DNA from 2 places in the Bacillus sp. Medicinal_06 genome. Region 1 is predicted to be linked to the other one. Evidence: riboswitches for the same ligand, from Rfam matches in the RefSeq annotation. Region 1 holds a riboswitch; the other holds the start of a gene.
The links. A riboswitch is a leader RNA that binds a small molecule or an ion and turns the genes downstream of it on or off. The one in region 1 is predicted to bind cyclic di-AMP.
Positions count from the first base shown of each region.

Region 2: linked by a shared signal. The riboswitch ahead of AC1M36_RS10355 (signal peptide protein) and the one ahead of AC1M36_RS10195 (APC family permease) in region 1 are both predicted to bind cyclic di-AMP.

Region 1 covers NZ_JBWYHD010000003.1:606,193-616,170, reverse strand. The annotation lists gene AC1M36_RS10230 (TcaA 3rd/4th domain-containing protein) at 1-766, opposite strand, end outside; partial or broken gene AC1M36_RS10225 (M23 family metallopeptidase) at 999-1,859, shown strand; gene AC1M36_RS10220 (Nramp family divalent metal transporter) at 1,902-3,200, opposite strand; gene trhO (oxygen-dependent tRNA uridine(34) hydroxylase TrhO) at 3,740-4,714, shown strand; gene AC1M36_RS10210 (DUF1877 family protein) at 4,777-5,109, opposite strand; gene AC1M36_RS10205 (GNAT family N-acetyltransferase) at 5,788-5,991, opposite strand; gene panE (2-dehydropantoate 2-reductase) at 6,218-7,150, shown strand; cyclic di-AMP (ydaO/yuaA leader) riboswitch at 7,280-7,425, shown strand; gene AC1M36_RS10195 (APC family permease) at 7,572-9,398, shown strand.
Region 2 covers NZ_JBWYHD010000004.1:8,577-23,763, reverse strand. The annotation lists gene AC1M36_RS10400 (patatin-like phospholipase family protein) at 1-589, opposite strand, end outside; gene AC1M36_RS10395 (MarR family transcriptional regulator) at 717-1,178, opposite strand; gene AC1M36_RS10390 (MFS transporter) at 1,328-2,536, shown strand; gene AC1M36_RS10385 (cupin domain-containing protein) at 2,783-3,337, opposite strand; gene kdpDN (KdpD-like non-kinase potassium sensor) at 3,459-4,604, opposite strand; gene kdpC (K(+)-transporting ATPase subunit C) at 4,668-5,246, opposite strand; gene kdpB (potassium-transporting ATPase subunit KdpB) at 5,266-7,359, opposite strand; gene kdpA (potassium-transporting ATPase subunit KdpA) at 7,382-9,046, opposite strand; gene kdpF (K(+)-transporting ATPase subunit F) at 9,066-9,146, opposite strand; gene AC1M36_RS10355 (signal peptide protein) at 9,143-9,247, opposite strand; cyclic di-AMP (ydaO/yuaA leader) riboswitch at 9,349-9,494, opposite strand; gene AC1M36_RS10350 (hypothetical protein) at 9,758-9,988, opposite strand; gene AC1M36_RS10345 (hypothetical protein) at 10,005-10,403, opposite strand; cyclic di-AMP (ydaO/yuaA leader) riboswitch at 10,497-10,644, opposite strand; gene thiD (bifunctional hydroxymethylpyrimidine kinase/phosphomethylpyrimidine kinase) at 10,926-11,738, opposite strand; gene AC1M36_RS10335 (thiazole biosynthesis adenylyltransferase ThiF) at 11,755-12,774, opposite strand; gene AC1M36_RS10330 (thiazole synthase) at 12,767-13,537, opposite strand; gene thiS (sulfur carrier protein ThiS) at 13,540-13,743, opposite strand; gene thiO (glycine oxidase ThiO) at 13,759-14,868, opposite strand; gene tenI (thiazole tautomerase TenI) at 14,861-15,187, opposite strand, start outside.

The DNA.
Region 1 (9,978 bases):
GAAATTCCGTTACTCCTTGTAACGTAATGCCATCTTTTACAGGGCCAAATTGAACATCATCTTCAATTTCTTTTGTTTTCTTACCATTTACCAATAAAGTGGTTGGAATATCGATGCTAACCGGTACTGTTTCACCGGAAAAGTTCAAACTCGCTGTTTCCTCAAAATCGTCTATATCAAAAAGTGTGACCTTTTCTTGATCCTTAACAGTTACATAATCAAAATTTTTTTGCCCTTTAATAACGTATACACCCGGTCCAAATGTACCTAACATGATTGATTCCTTATCCATGTCAATATTTTTGTCATTTAGGATAACTTTTGCTCCCTTTTCTCCATTCACTTTTAGCTTATATCCTCGTGCTTTAAGAATGTATTTATCGCCAAATAGGCTGTCTTCTTTGGTTATGTAAAATGGACCGATACTTGAAATACTATTACCAGGATATAATTGGGAAATTTTATTATTCGATATTCCTTCAGTTTCATAGTAACTTGCCTGTGCATTTAATAACATTATTTGATCTTTGAAATCGCGTTCTTCTTCATTCAAGTAATTAATAATACTTTTAGCGCTATTTTTATCCCATTGTAGCCCTTCATCGACCGTAACCAAATCCATCAACCCTTCGGCATCCCCACTTCTAACCTTTTCTTCAAATTCAGCTGAAAGATCCGATGGGGAAGGTGATTTGCCTATTACTAAAAAAATAATAATTAATACAGCAACAGTTGGTATTCCAAAGATTAATAATTTCTTTTTCATAAAATCCCCTCCTCTAATTCTCATCATTCTTATAATATGTGGGAATCTTCAGATTCATAATGGATATTTAGAATTTTAAAATCTATAAAAAAATGATGTGGAGTAACTTTATTGCTACTCAACAGTTCCTTAATCCGCCTTTCAGTTCAGACCTTCTTTTCACTATAAAAACACCCCTTTAGATAAACAGATCCAATGGGGCAAAACGTCGCGACTTTATTTAAAACATCGCATCTTTTTTATAAACTTCGTGACTTTATTTCAAATCCACAGTAGTGTAGCTATCTTTGCTTGGTGGGGAATACAAGCTTTTAGTTTCTTTTCCATCGTTATTTTAATCATCATAATAACTACAATTAGTTGGGATGTGTTTTCTAGAAGTTGTATAGATAAAATAATTATTTTTATTTTGGTTTTATCTATAGTTGGGGCTTGGCCAGCAGGATGATTTGTTGGAATAGGACAAATTGCTTACCCGGCCGATGTTTATTCAATAAAGCCAAAAGTCATGGTTCGTTTGCCATTGAATCAAGCTGTATTAGTAGGATGGGGAGGGGATGAGCTGGATACGAATTATCACGCTTGGGCACCTAATCAACGCTGGGCATACGACCTTCTCATTCCGCCAGCTGGTATAAAAAGCTCGAAGTTAGAAGATTACGGTATATATGGTGCGGAGGTAGTAGCTCCGGCTTCGGGAACAGTTATATCGGTTCATAATGATGAACCGGATTTGAAACCAGGAACTGATGATTTTGATTCGATGACAGGTAATCACATATATTTACGCTTAGAGGAAACTGGAACATACTTAATCCTTGCTCATTTGCAGAAAGGATCAGTACAAGTGAAAGAAGGGCAATATATAAACGAAGGAACAGTGATTGCAAAAGTGGGGAATTCAGGGAATTCCAGTGAACCGCACCTACATATACACCATCAACGACAAGATCCATCTAAGACGAGTTTGTTTCTTTCAGAAGGATTACCATTGTATTTTCGAGATATAGAGGGAACAGCTATGCCAAATGGAGGAGTCCGTTTGAAGGATGGTAAAGAGGTATCGATAGGGGATGTCATTTCACCTAAATGAAACAAAAAGGATGTGATACAAATGTGTATCACATCCTTTTTGTTATTGTCCTGTAAATGTTTGATACAGTAAGAAAATATTTAAAGCGATAACTAACGCAGCAATTAGCCAAGCAATTGTATTTGTAATACGATGATTCACTAGCGCGCCCATAATGTTTTTGTTACTTGTAAACAGAATAAGCGGTACTAATGCAAATGCAATCCCAAATGATAATACGACTTGACTCATAACGAGAGCGTAAGTTGGATTTACCCCTAAAGCGATAATAACAAGAGGTGGGATCATAGTAATAAATCGTCTTACATATAAAGGAATATGCATACGGATAAATCCTTGCATAATAATATCACCAGACATTGTACCGACGGAAGAACTAGATAAACCAGCAGTTAATAATCCAATTCCAAAAAGGCTAGCTGATACAGGGCCAACTAAGTTGCTAAACTCATTAAAAGCAACGTCTAAATCTTCAACATGTAAGCCGTTTTTGAAGAATAGAGCGGCTGCTACGATGAGCATACTTGCGTTAATTGCTCCAGCAATCACCATTGCGATAATAATATCAATGAATTCGAAGCGGAAAATCTTTTTTCGTTGTTCATCTGTTGTACCGACTACGCGGCGCTGCGTTAAAGCAGAATGCAAATAAATTGCATGTGGCATGACTGTTGCACCTAAAATCCCAGCTGCAAGTAAAATACTATCTACACCTTGAAATTTAGGAATAAATAGCCCTGAAAGAAGGGGGCTTAGCTCTGGTTTTGCGTAAAATACTTGTACACCAAACGCTACAACAACGATAAAGACCATTCCTGTAATAACAGCTTCTAATGGACGAAAGCCTCTGCGCTGAAACTCGAGTATAATAAATGATCCAACTGCGGTAATTAAAGCAGCGGGTAACATTGGAATGCCAAACAATAAATATAACCCTAAAGCCGCACCGATAAATTCGGCTAAATCAGTAGCCATAATCACGAGTTCACCTTGTATCCATAAGCCAATTGAAACGGGTTTTGGAAAGTGCTCACGAGCGACTTCAGGAAGGTTTTTTCCAGTTGCAATCCCGAGTTTTGCTGATAGTGATTGAATTAAAACGGCCATTAAATTGGAAGCGAGAATGACCCAAAGTAGTAAGTAACCGTATTGTGATCCAGCTGCAATATTTGTAGCAAAGTTCCCAGGGTCAATATAAGCAACAGATGCGATGAATGCTGGTCCTAGAAAAGGTAATAATCTCTTTATTCCTTTTGTTTCACCACTTAAAGCGAGTTGAGCAGATTGAACTGTTGTACTTTGTGAAGGAGCTTGTTCATCTTTTGTTATAGCTTTATTCATAGTAGTTTTCCCCTTTAGTTTCTTAGCTTAATGCAATCATTGTATGTATTCGTATTAGTTATTTCAATACATTTAAATATTTTTAGTTGATGTTTTTATTTGAACATAAGTGTTTCCTTAATGCAAATTATATGACTTAACGCAATAAAAGGTGCATTCGAAATAACTATGTAACAAAAATAAACGAGGAAGCCTAAATACAGTTATAACTTTTGGAATTGTAGGAGAATAAAGAGAGTTGACCTATAATATGGAATGGAAAAGGGTGTTTTTTAATTGTAAAATAGGATTCACAGCATATTAATTGCTGGAAACGAATTTGTATGTTATATAATATATTGGGATTACATCACAACCGTAGTGGATTGTTATGTAATCTCGTTTTTCATTTGCGTTAACTTCTGGGAAAACATTGTAAATAGGAGAAAGTTATTTGAACAATAGTTAACATATCTTTTCTTATTCTTATATGTTCCGATATGATCGTTAACTTATACATGATTTTAAAATATCGAATTTAGATAGGTGGTAAAAATAAAATGTTAAATCCAAAACCATACAGAGTGTTATTGTACTACATGTACACAACAATTGAGAATCCGGAAGAATTTGCAGCTCAGCATTTAGAATTTTGTAATTCACTTGAGTTAAAAGGAAGAATTCTTGTGGCAACAGAGGGAATTAACGGAACTGCTTCAGGTACTATTGAACAAACAGAGAAATATATGGAAGCAATGAAGAACGATCCACGTTTTGAAGGGATTGTATTTAAAGTAGATGAAGCGGATGAGCATGCGTTCAAAAAAATGCATGTGCGTCCTCGGTCAGAGCTTGTTACACTTCGCCTAGAAGATGATATCAATCCGAAAGAAACAACAGGTAAGTATTTAGAACCAAAAGAGTTTTATGAAGCAATGCAAGAAGAAAATACAGTTATCATTGATGCAAGAAACGACTATGAGTTCGATTTAGGTCATTTTAGAGGTGCAGTTAAACCTGATATTCACTCTTTCCGCGAATTACCAGATTGGATTAGAGAAAATAAAGAAATTCTCGAAGGTAAAAAGATTTTAACGTATTGTACAGGCGGTATTCGTTGTGAGAAGTTTTCAGGCTGGTTAGTTCGTGAAGGGTTTGAAGATGTAAGTCAGCTTCATGGCGGAATCGTAACATACGGAAAAGATCCAGAAGTACAAGGTGAACTTTGGGATGGTCAATGTTACGTATTTGATGAGCGTATTGGTGTACCAGTGAACCAAAAAGAACATGTTATTGTTGGAAAAGACCACTTTACAAAAGAACCATGTGAGCGTTATGTAAATTGCGCAAACCCAGAATGTAACAAACAGATTCTATGTTCTGAAGAAAATGAGGCGAAATATTTACGTGCTTGCTCACACGAATGTCGTGTCCACCCGCGTAACCGTTATGTGAAAGAACATGAGTTAACAGAAGAGCAAGTGGCTATCGCATTAGCAAAAATTGAAGAAGAAAATCAAGTGAAATTAGGATAATCGTTCACTTTAATAAAAAATGGATCTTCTCGTAAAAGAGAGGATCCGTTTTTTATTTCTATTTAGATAATGAAAAAGATTACACATTGCTTGTTTGCAGCAGCTTGTTCATATAGTTCTTGAATTTCTAAAAAGTAACTATAGGTATATTCTAATATTTCATCTGGGCCATCATCTTCAACAAGTGGATAAAGTTGTTCATCCATTAATTCTTGAAAGTTGAACATGTTGTTGAAATCAGATTTGTTTAAATCTTGTATTGCAGAATAAGCCTCTTCGACTTCACTAGCTGTAAGATAAAACGTACCGAGAGAATCGTTATCTATGATGGAATCATTAAGTGGTACGACATGTCCAAGTGGTGGTTCGCCTCCGCCAATTTCACCACATAAAATAAAATGGAGTAATTACCATGACTTATCGATATCTAACTCAGCTTCTTTAAAATAAATATCTAACTCATTGGTTTTGATTTTACTTAATTCTTCATCTGTAACTAATATATACTGTCCAATCATCCCCATAATAGCCAGCTCCTCTAAAGATTTTGAATTTAGTATATCATTTTTTATAGGTATGGATAGAATAAGTACTTTGAAAATAAGGGGAGGAAAGGGTATTTCAACTCCTTTTTAAGGGATGAGGAAATACAGATTACTTCTGGTGAATCAACACAAGAAAAGTGTTTAAATAAAAGAGTAGGTCATAAAATTTTTTGACTTACTCCTTTTATAATTATTCATTAAGAAGCTAAAACTTAATTGTTATAAGGATGTTATGGTTTTTTTTGGATTTTTATTTTTTATGAAGATATTTTCTTAGTCTCGTTAATTAAAGTTTCACTTTATTAGTAGTTAGATTTCATATTGAACAAGTAATGAATCAAAAATCTCCATTTTCGTATTATTGATATTTGCTAAAAAGAAGAGCAGCTACTTACTCTTGTTATAATCAGATCTTGTTAAACCGTAAACAACAGTATCTTCATATACTTCCCAGTACAAACAACTTTGTTTAAATGTTCATTCTTGTGTCAATCCCAATTTTGCATGACTTTAGAAGAGGCAGGGTTTTTAGTGAAAGCTGTCCCCCTTATCCATAGCTGTATGGGTAGAGGGGATCCACTCTTCTGCCCAGCCATCTGGATAAGGGTGAGGAATAATTGTAGTAGTTTTCGCCACCTCTTTATCTCCTGCTAATTCTTGAACTTTAGGAGCATCATTTAATTCAAATGGGCGTATGGTTAATCTCTTAGATAAGAACATTGGATATTGCATTTCTTCTCATCCTTTCTAACTATACAAGTTTTTACTAAGTGTATAATACATAAATTGAAATGTGACTAATCTATTCGTTAATAACATAATGAATAATATTATATAGTATATAGCCCTTAACTTTTGTTAAAAAGTTGAATTTTCTGTTTGTTTGATGGATCAGATGTATAATATAGTTATGCTACAAGGATGTAAAATTTTCATGTTTGGAAAAGAGGAGTTTTATATGCGTATTTTAGTATTAGGAGCTGGAGGCGTCGGAGGATATTTTGGTGGACGTTTAGTAGAAAAGGGGGAAGATGTCACTTTTCTCGTTCGTAGTAGGCGAAAACAACAATTAGAAGAAAAAGGTCTCGTTATTCGGAGTACGAATGGAGATTTTTCATTTCAACCCAAATTAGTAACGAAAGAAGATGTCGTTTCTCCATTTGATGTAATTTTATTCTCAACAAAGGCATATCACTTAAAAGAAGCAATACTAGATTTGAAGCCGTTTGTAGGTGATCATACAGTTATAATTCCGCTACTAAACGGTATTGCTCATTTATCACTTTTACAACAGGAGTTTGGTGAGGAAAAGGTTAGTGGTGGTTTATGTTTTATAGAGACAACTTTAAACGATGAAGGAGAAGTCGTACAAACCAGTGTTGCTGATAGACTTGTGTTTGGAGAAATGAAACACCATGATTCAGCAAGGATACAACAAATTGCTACAGTATTAACTGGAACGAAAGCGAGTTTTGTTCTAAGTGAAAATATTTTGCGAGATATGTGGCATAAATATTTATTTATTACAGTAATGTCAGGTGTGACGACGTTAATGCATGCACCGATAGGACCGATTCGCGAAAGTGATGGTGGCCGCGATTTTCTTCGAAGTGTATTTGAAGAATCAGCACAGATTATGAAAGTATTTGGTGCTCCGATTCAAGAAAATATTGTTGAGGAACATATGAAGACAATTGATAAAATTTCTTATGATATGAAGTCATCTATGCAGCGAGATATGGAAAAAGGTTCGTTAATTGAAGGAGAACATTTGCAAGGATATTTATTAAAATTAGCAAAACAACTTCGTGTAGATGCACCATTATTGAAAGCGGTCTATCAAAATTTAAAAGTATATGAAGAAATGACTTTAAATAAAGAACCGGTATAGTTTTTATAGCACCGAAATGATTGAAGGATAGAAAAAGTATCATTACTTTTCTATCCTTTTTGTATTCGGCGGGTGAAAATTTTTGTTTACTTTTTTAAAATAAAGGAGTATTATAATCCACAGTTTCAAATTTCTAAATCGCTGAAACCGCATGGTACGGGGGACCCGTTTTTATGGATTATTGCATAATCCAAGGGGTGAATCCTTGAAAAAGGTAGGGCTACTCATAGGCCCGAATCCGACAGCTAACCTCGTAAGCGTTATATTGAGAAGGAAGGTGGAGCTTGTGCGACAAAAAAATTGATGTCTACAAGTCTATTTGTTATGGCTTGTAGACATTTTTTTGTTTTCTGAAAAGATAGTTTATTAGCTTTAACTAGCAAAGAATTGTTCGTACAAAATTATTGGAGAGTGGACAGCAGTGGTTTCATCTATAAAAAGATTTTTAATTGGAAGACCGTTAAAATCAACCGAATTAGGAGAGCAAAAGCTTAACAAAAAGAAAGCGTTAGCTATTCTTTCTTCTGATGCTTTATCATCAGTGGCATATGGTCCAGAGCAAATATTAATTGCCTTAGCGACAGTGGGTGCGTTAGCATTTTGGTATTCCATTCCGATTGCAATAGGAGTATTAATTCTGTTAACAGCTTTAATTTTATCTTATAGACAAATTATTTTTGCGTATCCTCACGGCGGGGGAGCGTATGTAGTATCAAAAGAAAATTTAGGTGTGAATCCAGGGTTAATAGCTGGAGGATCCTTATTAGTAGATTATATTTTAACAGTTGCAGTAAGTGTATCGGCAGGTACAGATGCGATTACATCTGCCTTTCCTAGTTTACATGAACACAATGTAATTATTGCGATTATATTTGTATTATTTATTACAATATTAAATTTAAGAGGAGTAACAGAGTCCGCTTCTGTTTTAGCATATCCAGTTTATTTATTCGTTTTAGCATTATTTATATTAATAGGAGTAGGAATATATAATATTGTAACTGGTCACGTTTCACCAAATTTGCATACGCCAATTGGAACACCAGTTGCTGGTATCAGTTTGTTTTTGTTGTTAAGAGCATTTGCATCAGGTAGTTCGGCTTTAACAGGTGTTGAAGCAATTTCTAATGCAATTCCAAACTTTAAAGATCCAGCCCCTAACAATGCAGCAAAAACATTGCTGGCGATGGGGGCTTTACTGGCTGTTTTATTTTCTGGAATTGTTTATCTAGCTTATTATTACGGAATTACTCCTAGCAAAGAAGTAACCGTAGTTTCACAAATTGCTGAGCAAACATTTGGACGGAATTTTATGTACTTTTTTATACAAGGTACAACAGCTTTAATATTAATTCTTGCTGCTAACACCGGCTATTCAGCATTTCCTTTATTAGCAGTTAATCTTGCGAAAGATAAGTTTATTCCAAGAATGTTTACGATTAGAGGCGATCGATTAGGCTATTCAAACGGTATTATCATACTTGGAATTGCTTCTATTATTTTAATTATTGCGTTTCAAGGTCAAACAGAACATCTTATCCCGCTATATGCAGTAGGGGTATTTATTCCATTTACGTTATCTCAGACTGGAATGGTAGTAAAATGGATTCGTGAAAAGCCACAAGGGTGGATTTTGAAATTAACAATTAATTTAACAGGTGCCGTTATTAGTTTTATCGTTATGAGTATGTTCTTTTTAACTAAGTTTGCACAAGTTTGGACTGTGCTTGTTTTCTTACCTGTTATCATTTTTATTTTCCATCGAATTAAAAAACACTATGAAGCAGTAGGAGATCAGTTAAGCCTTAAAACTTGTGAATCAATTGTGCCAATCGAAGGGAACGTAATCATCGTTCCTGTAGCCGGTATGACTCATGTAGTAGAAAATTCATTGAATTATGCAAAGTCTCTTTCACCAGATCAAATTATCGCCGTATATGTTGCATTTGAAAGAGAAGATGAAAAGAATTTTGAAGAGAAGTGGAAGAAATGGCAGCCTGAAGTTAGACTGGTGACACTTCACTCTCATTACAGAAGTATTATTCAGCCACTGACCAAATTTATTGATACAGTTCAATATAAAGCAAGTGAATCAAATTACCGGGTTACTGTAGTAATACCGCAATTTATTCCTAAGAAAGGCTGGCATAATATTCTTCATAACCAGTCGAGCTTATTAATTCGTGCATTCTTGCTTTATAAGAGAAATGTAGTTATTACGACGGTACCTTATCACTTGAAAAAATAAAGAATAATAGATTTTTTTGATAGCTTTACTTGGGTAAAGCTATCTTTTTATATTTGCGGAATAATGTATATACTATGCATAATTGCATATCGGAGAAATAATTATATTAAAATAATTTTATTTCGAATTAATAAGCAGGGCTTTCTATTGTTATTTATGGGGATTTAAAGTAGATGAGCCTCTTTGATTTTATTGTGGAATAAGGACATGAACTTTTGAAAATAAAGGGAATTAAAATACTTCTTTACGATGAAAAATAGCTGTGTTTAAATGAGGCTACAGTATAAAACTTGAATTTAAATAAAGTGACTTGTTCATACTTTGACAAATTTTTGGTAAAAAATGAATAATATTTTTATGTAATATATTCAATGTATGAATGTGAAAATCTTTGTAAATAGCAAAAAATATACAAGCTTATTCATTGTTTAAAAGTATGATGAGTAGTTAATATGATATTTCTTAAGTTCAAGCAAGTACTGCAATTTAATTTTATTAAATTGAGAGAGGTGGGTATTCAACGAATTATGATGAGAACGTTTTCTGTTTTTACCTATTACAATGTACTCGAAAAATAGAA
Region 2 (15,187 bases), on a different contig from region 1:
TTGATTTTTTCTTAGCATATCCATGATTTCTCGTTAAAATAACAACTGATTTCTCATAGCCATCTTTTTGCGCTTTTCGAACTGGAATTGGGTCCGAAATGCCGCCATCCAATAATTGTTTACCACGATAATTTACAACTGGTGCGATAAATGGCAATGAGCTAGATGCTTGTAGTAACGTCAATGCATCTTCATTTGTACCTTCTTTTTCAAAATACATTGGTTTACCTGTTTCACAGTCTGTCGTCCCTACTAGAAAACGCTCTGCACTATTAAAATATGTGTCAAAATCAAATGGCACGTGCTTTTCTGGAATTTCACGAAAAATAAAGTCCATATCAAATAGCTGTCGTTTTTTCCATAAATTTTTGTAAGATAAGTATCTTGGATGTGTTGCATAATCAATATTTACTGTTTTATTTCGATTTCTTTGTCTTGAAATATATGACGCCGCATGACAAGCTCCTGCTGAAACACCAATAATATATGGGAAATATAAATCCTGTTCCATAAAGTATTCTAGTATTCCCCCCGTATATACGCCGCGCATACCGCCGCCTTCTAATACTAACCCCGTATTTTCAAGCATTGTTTTCTCTCCTCTTTATATATATAGACTCTTTAATTATTCATCTTGTTAAGTATCTCTTTCTATTATATACGAGTCTCTCCAAAAACCATATTCAGAAGGCTTAATGCGAGCAGAAATTATTCCTCTACTTTTCTAAATGCGCTCCTACATCCTTTATAAACCTTTGAATCAATGACAATTCCTCTTCTGTATATTGACTTAAAAGTAATAGCCACTTCTCTTCAGCTTGTTGATGAAGTGTCTCATGTGCTATATAAATTTCATTTCCACTATCTGTTAAACGGAAAAATATTTCTTTTTGATTATCTAGCATTTTCATCTTTTCAACAAATTGTTTATGAAACAATTTTGTACAAATTTTAGAAATGGCTCCCTTTGTCATTCCCATCTCTTCCGTAATCGCTGTCACATTCATTAAACCTTTTGTTCCTATGCATTGAATTACGTGTAGTTCTGATAGAGACATACCGCTTACACCTGTCTCACGAAGAAACCGCTCATCATTTTCCTTCATATGCTCTTCTTTCTTATGAACAAGTGTGCGAATATCCGAAAGTATTTCTATTTGCCTTAATGTACGGTCCAAATCGGATCCCCTCCATAATACGGTTTAAGTTTCCATAGAAACAATTTAACTATATACCATTGTAAAATCATTTTTTTATCTTTACAAGTGAGAAAATAATGTTAAAATTAATTTAGTTTCCGAGGAAACTAAATTAAGGAGGGTTTATTATGAGACATTCATTATCTTCATCAAGATTAAACTCCATTCTATACATTGTTTGCCTGAGTGCTCTATTAGGTTCTTTTGCTCAAAATATTTACACACCTATTTTACCAATGATTCAAGATTCCTTTCACACCTCTCTTTATCTTGTAAATTTAACTGTCTCTATTTTTACTTTTGTTCTTGCCATTATGCAGCTTATTTATGGACCATTCATTGATACAAAAGGGCGAAAATATATTTTGATTCCTAGCCTATTCATCAGTACAATCGGTACCATTGGCTGTGCTTTTACAGCAAATATTTATATATTTCTTATTTTCAGAGCCGTTCAAGCAATAGGAATAGCAGCCATTCCTGTTGTAGCTGCTACCATTATTGGTGACTTATTCGAAGGAAAGGAACGCGGAAAAGCGATGAGTCTTTACCAAATGATACTTGCCCTTGCTCCTGCTGTAGGTCCTCTCATAGGCGGTTATCTTGGAAATATAAATGGTCACGTATCTATTTTTCTATTCTTATCTACAATTGGTGTATTCCTGTTAATTGTAAATGTTACATTGCTACCAGAAACAAAACCCGCTCTGCCTAAAACAGCTAAAAAAGCTAAGCCTTATCGGAGTATTTTAAGAAATAACACTGGATTTTCTATCGCAATCATTGGCTTTATACAGTTTTGTATTTACTTTTGTTTTCTCGTTTTTTTACCTAGCATACTCACAAATTTATTTCATCAAAATGCAGGTGAAATTGGAATGATATTTGTACCAATGTCCTTATGTATTATGCTAGGAAGTTATTGCTACAAGTTTTTACAAAGATTCCTTACTACAAAACAAGCTTTACTGATTACTAGCTTTTTCAATATCATATGCGTCATTCTATTCTCTTTCACATACCATCTAAGTATTCCCACGGTTCTCCTTGTCATATCCCTATACGGTTTTAGCATGGGGTTATCCATGCCGACACATACCACTTTATTAACAGAAGAATTTGTAGAAGAAAGAGCAACTGCCATTGGAATTTATAACTTTATTCGTTATATTGGAATGGGCATGGGACCAATTGTAGGTGGTTTTCTATTATTTAATCAAAATTACTTTTGGATCTTCTTTACAGGGGCAGTTCTTTTTCTAATCGTGGTCTTATATTCGATGAAAAAGCTAGCTCATCATCCTGTAAGAAACGCAGAAATTCAAAAGGCTAAATAACAAGCAAAAAAGAGAGTATCCGAGAACAGCTCTTTTCCTGGACTTAGACATTCTCGCTTTATGTAGTTTTTGAATAAAGTCTGATTAAAAACACCCCACAAACTTATATTTTAAAGTATATAAGAAGACTCCATTTTGAAAAAAGATTGATCAAAATGGAGTCTTCTTCAGCAAATTTAAATTTTTTTATAAAAAGTTTGATCGTTTTAAGATACGTTTTATCGAACATTAGCACCTATTAGTTGATTAGTAATAGCGGCTTTCTTCAGTGGCAATTGCTTTTGTTTCATGAACTGTACCATACGGATGCTCTGGCGGTGCATAGATAGCGTAAATTTTAAGTGGTATATTACCCATATTGGTTACATTATGCCATTTTCCAGCAGGTATCATAATCGCATAGTCATCATAGGCCATTTCTTGAAAATCTAATTTATCTTTGCTATCCCCCATTTGAACAAGCCCCTGACCTTCTTCAATACGTATGAATTGATCAGTTGTCGGGTGGACCTCTAAACCGATATCACCTCCAACATGAATACTCATCAGAGTCACCTGTAAGTTTTCCCCTGTCCATAAAGCGGTGCGGTAAGTATTATTTTGCTTAGTAGCTTGGTCAATATTCACTACAAATGGTTTCGGTCCATAATCTGTTAATCTGCTGCTTCCGTAATAAGGATTCCAGTTGTTATTGTTCCTATTACAATAATAAGGATTCCAATTATATATCCAATTGTTGTTATTCCAATTGCTATGCATTGGATTTTCCCACTGATAGTGATGGCATGATTTACGGTACATATTCATGCTCCTCTCATGATTTCATTTACCTTTTATCCTATGCAGCTGCCTATTTATATGGATGCAAAATGGGGATAAATGGGCAGTAATAGATGATCAAACTTTATTTCAAAGAAACACTTTACACTCTTTGATCAGCAACAATATGAATATCAATATGCTTCGTTTGCCTCATAATTTCATTTACAATAGATCCTTTTCTAATTTCTTCCCATCTTGTTCTTGCTGATTGACCGAGTAAAATTTGAGTGACCTGTAATCGTTTTGCAACTTCAATAATGACATCAGCTGGTTTTCTTCCTTTTGCTTCTTCCAACAAAAACGTAGCATGAAATTGATTCGTCAATGATTGCCACTCATCAATTGTTTGCCTTTTGCTTACCGATAATGATTCTATCTTTTCTCTTTCAACATTTAATACATATAATTCAGCATTTAATCGATCTGCCATACGCCAACCACGCCGTATTAATTTCTCTGCTGTTGAACTATATTGCACACAAACGAGAATTTTTTCCTTTACACCTATTGGATCCATTACCGATTGGCTAATTTTATCATCCATATCGTCTGCAACTTCTCTAAGCGATAACTCTCTCAAAGCTCCTAAATTATTAACTGTAAAAAAGTTTTGTAAGCTTTTCTGAATTTTTTCTTCCTTATATATCTTTCCATCAATTAATCGTTTCCGCAGCACTTCCGGTGTTACATCAACAAGTTGAATCTCATTTGCTTTTTGTAAAATAAAATCTGGAATGCGCTCTCGTACTTTTACGTTTGTAATTTGTTCTACAATATCATGAACGCTTTCTAAATGTTGGATATTAAACGCTGATAATACTGATATTCCCGCCTCTAATAGTTCTTCTACATCCATATATCTCTTTTTATGTTTTGATCCTGGGATATTGCTATGTGCTAGTTCATCGACAACAACTACTTGTGGTGCTCTCTTTATAATCCCTTCTACATGAAGCTCATAAAATACTTTTCCTTTATAGTTTATTTCTTTTAAAGGGACTTTTTCTAAATCAGCAATTGCTTCTTCTGTCTCTTTTCTTCCATGTGTTTCAATTAAACCAATGACAATATCAATGTTCTCTTTTTTCATTTCCTGCGCATCAAACAACATTTTATAACTTTTTCCTACTCCTGGAGCAGCACCTACATATAGCTTCAATTTCCCTCGATTCATTCTCCTTATTTCCTCTAAATATTCCTCTGGTGATCTTCTTTGAAATGTGGGTTCATCATTTTCAGCGTACATATTCTTATCACATCCTTACAAAACGAACTACCTCAATCGATATGGATTGAGGTAGTTTATCTATTATTTTGTTAGTTTTTGCACTTCGATGTTTAACTTTAATACATTGACACGTTCTTCCCCATATAAACCAAGTGCACGACCTTCTGTATGTGAAGCAATCATATCTTTTAATTTGTCTTTTGAAATTTGTGTTTCTTTCGCAACACGATCCACCTGTGCGTATGCGGATTTTGGACTAATATCTGGATCAAGTCCAGAAGCTGAATTTGTAATTAGATCCATCGGCACTTCAGTTACTGGTACAGAAGGATTATCTTTTTTCCATTTTTCAATACTTTGTTCTGTACGTTGCAGTAGTTCCGGATTAGAAGGCGCATAGTTATTAGATCCAGAACCTTCTGCTTTATACTCAATACTGGATATACGCCCTTGAAAATATTTTGGAGATTTAAATTCTTGACCGATTAATTTAGAACCAATTACTTTACCTTTATCATATATTAAACTTCCATCTGCATTATCCTTCATCGTTATTTGTGCAACCCCAGTTACCGCAGATGGATAAATCAATCCACATAACACAACAAGCACACCAGTTAAACGAACGACGGGTCCTAAGAAACTTTGTTTTTCTGTCATGAGTATGTCCCCTTCTCTATTAAATGAATAGTCCAACGACTAAATCAATGAGTTTAATACCGATAAATGGTACAAGTACACCGCCAAAACCGTAAATAAATAAGTTACGCGAGAGCAATGCATTCGAACTCATCGGTTTATAAGAAATTCCTTTCATTGCTAGCGGAATCAACATTGGGATGATGATTGCGTTAAAAATGAGCGCTGAAAGAATGGCTGAAAATGGCGAATGTAACCCCATAATGTTTAATGCTTCCATTTGCGGAATTGCCACTGTAAACATTGCAGGTATAATCGCAAAATACTTCGCAATATCATTTGCAATACTAAATGTCGTTAATGCACCACGCGTCATCAATAACTGTTTTCCAATTGCTACCACTTCAATAATTTTCGTTGGATTGGAATCTAAATCAATCATATTCGCTGCTTCTTTCGCCGCCGCTGTACCACTATTCATCGCAAGGCCAACATCAGCCTGTGCAAGTGCCGGTGCATCGTTCGTACCATCACCCGTCATTGCAACTAATTTTCCTTTTTCTTGCTCTGCTTTAATAACAGCTATTTTATCTTCTGGCTTACATTCTGCTACAAATTCATCTACCCCCGCTTCTTTGGCAATCGTTGCCGCTGTTAATGGATTATCACCCGTACACATTACGGTTTTAATCCCCATTTGACGAAGTTGTTCAAATCGCTCACGCATACCCGGTTTTACAGTATCCTTTAAATAGATTAAACCGAAAATACGATTCCCCGCTGCAACCGCAAGTGGTGTTCCACCTTCTTTTGCAATCAAATCTGCCTTTTGATGTAAATCTTTCGGAATCGTTCCACCTTGAGACTGCACCCAATCAACGACCGCTCCAACAGCTCCTTTTCTTACCTTTACTCCATCGTTTAAATCAACACCACTCATTCTTGTTTCTGCTTTGAATGGAACAAATTCTCCTGTTTCTGCTTCTGACGCATTGTAAGAAAGACCTTTTGAGTTTACATACTCAATAACGGAACGGCCTTCTGGTGTTTCATCTAATACAGAGCTAAGCGCCGCCCATTTTGCTAATTTTTCAATTGTTTCATTTCCGGCAGGTAACAAAGTATGCGCCATACGATTCCCAAATGTAATGGTACCCGTTTTATCTAAGATGATCGTATTGATATCCCCTGCTGCTTCTACTGCTTTCCCGCTCATTGCAAGTACATTAAACTTTGTGACACGATCCATCCCAGCTATCCCAATCGCAGATAACAATCCACCAATTGTTGTTGGAATTAAACAAACAAGTAAGGCAACGAGAATCGATGTATCAATTTGAAAACCTAAATAATTCGTAAATAACGGCAGTGTGACAACTACAATTAAAAAGATTAATGTTAAGCTAGTTAGTACTGTATTTAACGCAATTTCATTTGGCGTTTTTTGACGTGTTGCTCCTTCGACTAACGAAATCATTTTATCTAAAAACGACTCACCTGGATTACTTGTAATCTGTATCGTAATTTCATCACTCACAACCATCGTTCCGCCTGTCACAGAACAAAAATCGCCGCCCGCTTCTTTCATTACTGGGGCTGATTCCCCTGTAATAGCGGATTCATCTACCGATGCTAAACCGCGTATAACTTCTCCATCACCTGGGATCATCTCGCCTTGTTTCACAAGAACGATGTCACCCTTTTTCAAACTAGATGCTGAAACTCTCGTAACCTCTCCATTTTCTTTTACAATATTAGCAAAGACATCTTTTTTCGACTGTTTTAACGAATCAGCTTGTGCCTTTCCCCGTCCTTCTGCCAACGCTTCTGCAAAATTTGCAAAGAGAACTGTAAATAATAGAACGAGTGTAACTGTTATATTGAACCATAATGGAACATTTGTTGATAAGCTCGGTACAATTGATAAAATCAATGTAATGAAAAAGCCAATTTCCACAACAAACATAATTGGATTTTTAACCATTTGCTTCGGATTTAACTTTACAATGGATTGTTTTAAAGCAGTTGATACAATATCACGATCCATTGTTTTCGCGCTTCTTATTTCACCATCTTCTCGTTTTGGAGATGGCACGGCTTGTATATGCTTCTCTTTCACCATAGCTGGTCTCATGTTTATTCCCCTCGCTTCTTTCTTATAGAGTTAGAAACTCTGCAATTGGCCCTAATACTAATACTGGGAAGAATGTTAATGCACCAACAATAAAAATTGTGCCAACGAAAATTCCACCAAATAAACCGTTATCCGTTCTGAATGTTCCGACTGTTTCCGGTACTAATGTTTTCTCTTTCAATGAAGCTGCCACTGCAAGCATTGTGACTAAGCCAAAGAAACGAGCTAAATACATCACAAGTCCGGTTGAAATATTCCAAAATGGTGTATTATCTGCTAATCCTTCAAAACCAGAACCATTATTTGCTGCCGATGAAGTAAATTCATAGATTACTTGTGTAATACCATGGAATCCTGAATTTGTAATTGCATCCGTGCCTAAACTTGTAGAAAAAGCAATCGCTGATGCACCCAAAATTAATAATGGTTGGAATAATAATGTTACTGCGATTAGCTTCATTTCTTTTCCTTCTAGCTTTTTACCAAGAAACTCTGGTGTACGTCCGACCATTAAACCTGAAATAAAGACCGCAATCATCGCATACATCATAACATTTATAAATCCTGCCCCGACACCGCCAAACACTGTATTTAACAGCATATTCACAAGTGGTAACATCCCGCCAATTGGCGTAAATGTATCATGCATCGCGTTAACCCCACCTGTTTCAGAAGCAGTTGTTACTGTCGCAAATAAAGATGTCATTACTGTTCCTAATCGAACTTCTTTCCCTTCCATATTCCCCTCTGTACTATCCATTCCTAAATGATTTAATACTGGATTTCCTTGTAATTCAGCCGTTACAACTGTACCAAATCCAATAATAAACATCATGAGCATGGATACAAATAAAATTCTTCCTTGTTTTTTACTGCCTATCATTCTTCCATATGTGAATGGAATTGATGTTGTAATCAACATCATAAGCATCATTTGTAATACATTTGTAATTGCTGTTGGGTTCTCAAAAGGATGTGCCGAGTTAACCCCAAAGAATCCTCCACCGTTATTCCCTAGCATTTTAATAGATTCTAAAGATGCTAACGGACCGCGCGGAATCATCTGTTTTGCACCTTCAAGTGTATGTGCTACCGCAGTGCCACTGAACGTTTGTGGCATTCCTTGTGCTATGAATACAAGTGCCATAACAAATGCGATTGGCATTAACACCCTTATAATTGATCGAACAAAATCAACGAAGAAATTTCCTAATTCTTTTCCTGCTAGACCACGAATAAATGCAATTGCTAACGCTAATGTTGTCGCTGGTGCAGTAAACATCATAAACGTAATTCCAATCATCTGTGATAAATACGACAAACCACTTTCACCGCTATAATGTTGTAAATTTGTATTCGTCATAAAACTAATTGCTGTATTAAATGCAAGTGTAGGTTCCATACCCTCCACTTTACTTGGATTTAATGGGAGAATACCTTGCAATCTAAAAACAAGATAAACAAATAGAATCATAAGTCCATTTGTTAACAACATCGCTAATGCGTATTGTACCCATGTCTGATTACACTGCTTTATACCACCACATTTAAAAATGACTCCTTCAATTGGTCCAAATACTTTCTCTAATGTTTTACTACCTTGAAACGCTTTTTCTAAATAAGCCCCCATCGGTTTCGCTAGTAGCACAAATAATAATATCGTTACGATAGCTGCCACCCATACCATCATCGCCTTTTCCCCCTAATTAAAACTTCTCCGGATTTAATAACGCATAAACTAAATACACAGTAATCGCTGCTACAATAACTGATAAGGCAATCATCATGATTGCTTCCCTTCTTTCACAACTTTATCTGACCAGCTCGTAAGCCCTATCATCGATGCTACTAATACAACAAAGATTCCGATTATCACTACATCTAGCATTCCAATCCCTCATTTCAAAATGTTAAAATTTACCATTTACCTATCAAAAAAAGAACACTGAGGCTCTACTCAGTGTTCAAAAATGAACAACACAAAAGTAAACCTCCTCTCCAAACGCTTACGAGGTTAGCTGTCGGATTCGGGCCTAAAGAGTAGCCCTACTTTCGTAATGAAAGATTCACCCCAAGTGACAATGCACAAAATTGGTTCCCCCGCTCCAAATAATTGGACTCAGCGATATCAGGTTGTTTTTGGAAATTTTTATGAACAATTTATGAATGTAAATATACTCCTCTCTATTTCACTTGTAAAGAGGAAAATTACCTAAAATAAGAAAATATCCCGCCGTTTAAGCGTTTACATTAAGGGTTTTTAATATTTTCTCATCTGTTTCCTTGTCTTTCCTTTCTTTTTCATTAATCATCTTTTAAATATGAAAGAAAAAAGAGCGAATGATTTTAAGTGTATAGTTTGTAACACTTAAAACTCGCTCTCTTTTCTATTCAAAACTTATTCTCTTTGTAAAAATGAACGTAAATTTCTCCCTCGAATATAAATTTGTGACAGCTCCACATGCAGTTTCTCATATTCAATAATATCCGCTTCTAAATACAAATTATCTTTCGATGGCAAGACTATATATGGATCTGGAAAAATAGGATCTTGCATGGCTAATTCTTGAACTCGCTCCAATGATACCGCCCAACGATTTGCTATATCCTCACGTAATAACACCTTCATCTTCACTTCCTCCGCCCTATTCAAAAAATAAAAAAGAAATGTTATCACAATTTGTAAACACTACAAATTTAGCTCCAATTGTTTCATAGAGCCTTACGGGATATCGTTTATTCCTTGTAACAACTGTAATAGGCGCTTGAAAAGAAAAGCGAATGCGCTCCGTAAAGAAACTAACCGTTGGAAGTTCATCTCCTAGTAAGATTACTTTTTTTATTCCGTTACAAATACTTGTTATATTTAGTTCCTTATTGCAGTAATACGTTGATTCAAAGCCATATGCTCGCACTTCATCTGCTATTTGTTCATTTGCTGTAAAAATAATTAAATCACTTTGAAAAGATATTAACTTTCTTAAACTATTTACTTTACTTTCTTCCCCTACACAAACGAGTGTTAATTCTTTTTCCTCATCCATGTACATCTTCCTCCTTAGCATAAAAGAATTCGAATATAGATTGATATTCTCCTATACTAATCAGACCGATGAAGCGATATATCCATCCATGCACCATCCTCTCCCAAGACGCTTACGAAGTTAGCTGTCGGATTCGGACTTTGAGAGTAGCCCTACTTTCATCATGAAAGATTCACCCCTAGTGACCATGCACAATTTGGTTCCTCCGCTCCAAATGAATTGGACTCAGCGTTACAAAAAAAGATTCTGGCTGATATAATACTCCTAAATATGGAAAAAGTAAACAACAAAAAAGCCAGTTATATGACCGTTAAACGGGAGAGATAGAATTTTTAGCAAGAGCGCTGTAGAGAAAAATTGGCAAATGAAATTTTATCGGCGCAAATCCAAATATATCGACCGTTTCTCAACATATATCAGCGATTTTTTCAATATATCGGCGATTCGACAAAGGATATCGACCGCGCGACAAATAACGACAAAAACAGGAGCCTGCTAGCTCCTGTTTCCGAATACGAATATTTATACACGTGTTTCTTGTCGTTTATATGCAAAATGATTCGTTGGTCCATGACCACTTCCAATATTTAATTGCTGTTCAATTGCTATGCTAATAAACTGTTTCGCTTCTTGAACCGCTTCTTCAATCGGATACCCTTTTGCAAGTCCCGCCGTTACAGCAGATGCAAATGTACAACCACTACCATGCGTTTGTTTTGAATCAATTCTTTCGCTTCTAAATTCAACAAACTGCTGACCATCAAAAAGTAAATCAATTACTTCGTTACCTTGGTATTCAGCATGTCCACCTTTCATAAGAACATACTGAGCACCTAATTTGTGCAATACTTTTACAGCTTCTTTGCTATCTTCTATATTATGAATCTCCATTCCTGTTAATACTTCTGCTTCCGGTACATTGGGAGTTATAACTGTGGCAATTGGTAGTAAATATTCCTTTAATGCTTGCACAGCTTCTTGTTGTAATAGAGATGCTCCACCTTTTGCAATCATAACAGGGTCTAGTACAATATTATTCCAGCCAAATTTTTTAATGTTTTCTGCAACAACCTTAATAATTTCGCTACTAAATAGCATACCAAGCTTCACAGCATCTGGTGTTAAATCTGTACCAATAGAATTTAATTGCTCCTGAATCCCTTCTATTGCAACTGGATATACACCTTGCACACCAAGTGTATTTTGGGCTGTAATAGCAGTAATAACCGTCATTCCATATACACCTAGCTCTTGAAATGTTTTTAAATCTGCTTGAATCCCAGCACCACCGCCGCTATCAGATCCAGCAATTGTTAAAGCTTTATTCACTTTCATCTCACTCACCCTTTTCCTATCCAAAATAACGATGGTAAATTGTTTTTGCTTCTACTATATCTTTCGTTCCATGTACAAGAACCCGGCCATCTTGAAACGCAACTAGTCTCTTATCTTCAACCGAAAATGATAATAAATATGGATTCACCATTAAATCAGTTACACGATCGCGCAGCAGTTCTTTATACCGTTCAAAATCTAATTGTTCTTTATGGGGAGGTCTAATTTGAACTGTATTTCTCCCGCATAAAACTGCAGTTTTTGACGTATTATCCTTATTTAAATACGGATACACAGCTTCCTCACCACATGAAGGACAATTATGTTTTCGAAGTTTTTGTACATTCATACATGAATATTCATTTTTCCATACATCAAACGATACAAGCTCTTCCCTAAGTGCCTCATCATCTCCTACTAAAAGTTTAAGAGTTTCCGTTACTTGGTGAGAAACAACGAGAGATACAGCAGGTGAAATGATCCCTGCTGTATCACATGTCGCTCCGCCAAGCGGGATGGATTGTAATAAACAAGATAGACACGGAGTCTTTCCTGGTAAAATCGTATAAGAAAGACCGTAGCTTCCTACACACGCCCCGTAAATCCACGGAATAGAATACTTTTGTGATATATCATTAACGATAAAACGTGTTTCAAAATTATCAGTCGCATCAATCATGATATCAACATTTTTAACGAGCTCTTCTAATTCTTCAGCTGTTACATCCTGGACAAGAGCCTTTATCGTTACATGACTATTAATTGCTTGCAAGCGCCTTTGGGCTGCTATAGCCTTGGGAAGATTATTTTCTACATCCTCCTCACAATATAGCTGCTGACGTTGTAAATTACTCCAATCAATATAATCGCGATCGACAATTGTTACACGGCCAACACCAGCTCTCACAAGCATCTCTGCATTCGCACTACCAAGTGCTCCCGCCCCGATAATTAGTACATGCTTTTCTCCTATCTTTTGTTGCCCTTTTTCTCTAATTGGAGAAAATAGCTCTTGGCGAGAATATCGATTATTCAACTACACTCATTCCTTCTAAAGGACTACTTGCCGTCGCGCAGCGCTTACGTGCAATACGCCCTGCTTCAAATCCTAAGCGCCCTGCATGAATACCTAGTTTCATTGCGGATGCCATTTTAATAGGGTCTTTCGCGCCTGATACAGCTGTATTTAATAACACGCCATCTGCTCCCAATTCCATTGCAAACGCAGCATCCGCTGGGCTACCAACACCAGCATCAACAATAACTGGTACTTTTGCTTGCTCAATAATAAAGCTTAAGTTTAATGGGTTCACAATGCCAAGACCTGAACCAATTGGTGATGCACCAGGCATAATCGCGTGAACACCAAGCTCTTGTAATTTACGAGCTAATACAACATCATCTGATGTGTAAGGAAGAACGATAAAACCTTCTTCTAGTAGCATTTCAGAGGCTTTTAATGTCTCTACTGGATCTGGTAATAACGTTCTGTCATCTCCAATAACCTCTACTTTTACCATGTCACAAAGCCCTGAAGCTTTTGCTAATTTCGCAATACGAACTGCTTCCTCAGCATTTTTCGCTCCTGCTGTATTTGGTAGTAATGTATACTTTTTCACATCAATTTTTTCTAACAAATTCGGTTGGTCTGCATCAAATATATCCATACGACGTACTGCAAATGTTAAAATTTCTGCTTCTGATACTTCAATTGCTTTTCTTTGTACATCATAATCTGAAAATTTTCCTGTTCCTAATAAAAGTCTAGAATTGAATGTAAATGGTCCAATGTTTAACATAATCAACCGCCTCCTACGAAAGTTACAATCTCAATTTGGTCTCCATCAAAAACAGATACGCTTTGATGGTCTTCTTTTGTTAAAATATCTGTATTGCGTTCTACTACAACAATCTTTGTATCTAATCCTAAATGCGTAAGCAGTTCTGCTACTGTCTTAACACTCCCAGGTACCTCTACTTGCTTACCATTAATTTTTAAGTTCAAGCTTCCATCCCCTTTCTAAACCGTTTTAGAAAGCAATGAATCTAGTAAATGACTCCCCTGCTTTCCTTCTATTACATCTGCCATATATTGACCAGAAACAGGACTTAATAAAATTCCGTTTCGGTAATGGCCTGTACAAGCATACAATCCCTTTATTTCCTCATGCGCTCCCATATAAGGAACTTCGTGATTAGATTGCGGGCGTAACCCCGCCCAAGCACTTTCCCATTCTGCTTCTTTCAAAGCTGGTAAGATTGTATAAGCACGCTCTAGTATTGAAGTGATACTTTCTGGTTGTACAGATTTATTAAAGGTATGAGGCTTCATTGTTGCTCCAATTACATAACGTCCACCACGTTTTGGCGCGATATAAAATCGTTCTTGAAAAATAGGAGATTTTAGTAGGGGTTTACGGCTCTTTACAGCAACAACTTCTCCTTTCACAGGGTATGTACCCCACTCTTTATCAAAATGATGAAGAAGTTTTGTGCTCCATGAGCCCCCGGCAATTACTACCTTTTCACATAGAATCATACCTTCATTCGTAATAATCCCTACTACTCGATTGTTCTCTATTTTGATATCAAATACTTCTGTTTGTTCATATATATCAGCTCCAGAAACGGCTGCAGAATGCGCAAATGCTTTCGTAAGTTCCGGCGCAGTGACATGACCATCTTTCGGATAGTATACAGCCCCCATAATGGATGAAGAGAGGAATGGCTCTTTTTCACGAAGCTCATCCCCGGTCATAAAATATGATTCTTCACCTGTTTTCTGTTGCCAGCCCATAATATCTAGTATTCTTGCCTTCTCATCTTCAGTTTGAGCAATACGATAGATACCTTTCTCTTCATACCCAATATCAATACCCGTTTTTTCACGTAACGTTTCTGCAAGTTGCGGAAATATTTCACGGCTTTTCCTAGCAAGCTCAAATAGTGGATCATACGCATCCCACTCCGCCTGTACACCAAGCAAACCTGCCGCTGCTTTAGAAGCTTCAGATGCAATTCTTTGTTTCTCAACAATCACCACTTGGTATCCTCTTTCCGCTAGAAAATGTGCAACTGAACTACCCATTACACCACCGCCAATAATGGCTACATCATATACCTTACTCATGATTTTCCGCCCACTTTCTTATTGTTTCCTTATACAATCTTGCTTTCTCGTATGGAGTACGATTACTGACAATTCCAGACATAACAGCAATACCACTCACACCAGACCGAAGAACCTCTGCTGTATTTTCAGGTGTTACCCCTCCAATAGCTGTAATCGGTATCGTTAATCGCCTTGCCATATCTGAAATTTCTTCTAATCCTCTTGCCGGAACGCCCCTCTTACAATCCGTTGGAAATACATGGCCATAAACAAGAGAATCTGCACCGTTTTTGAAAGCTGTTATCGCTTCTTCCAAAGAATGCACAGAATACCCAAC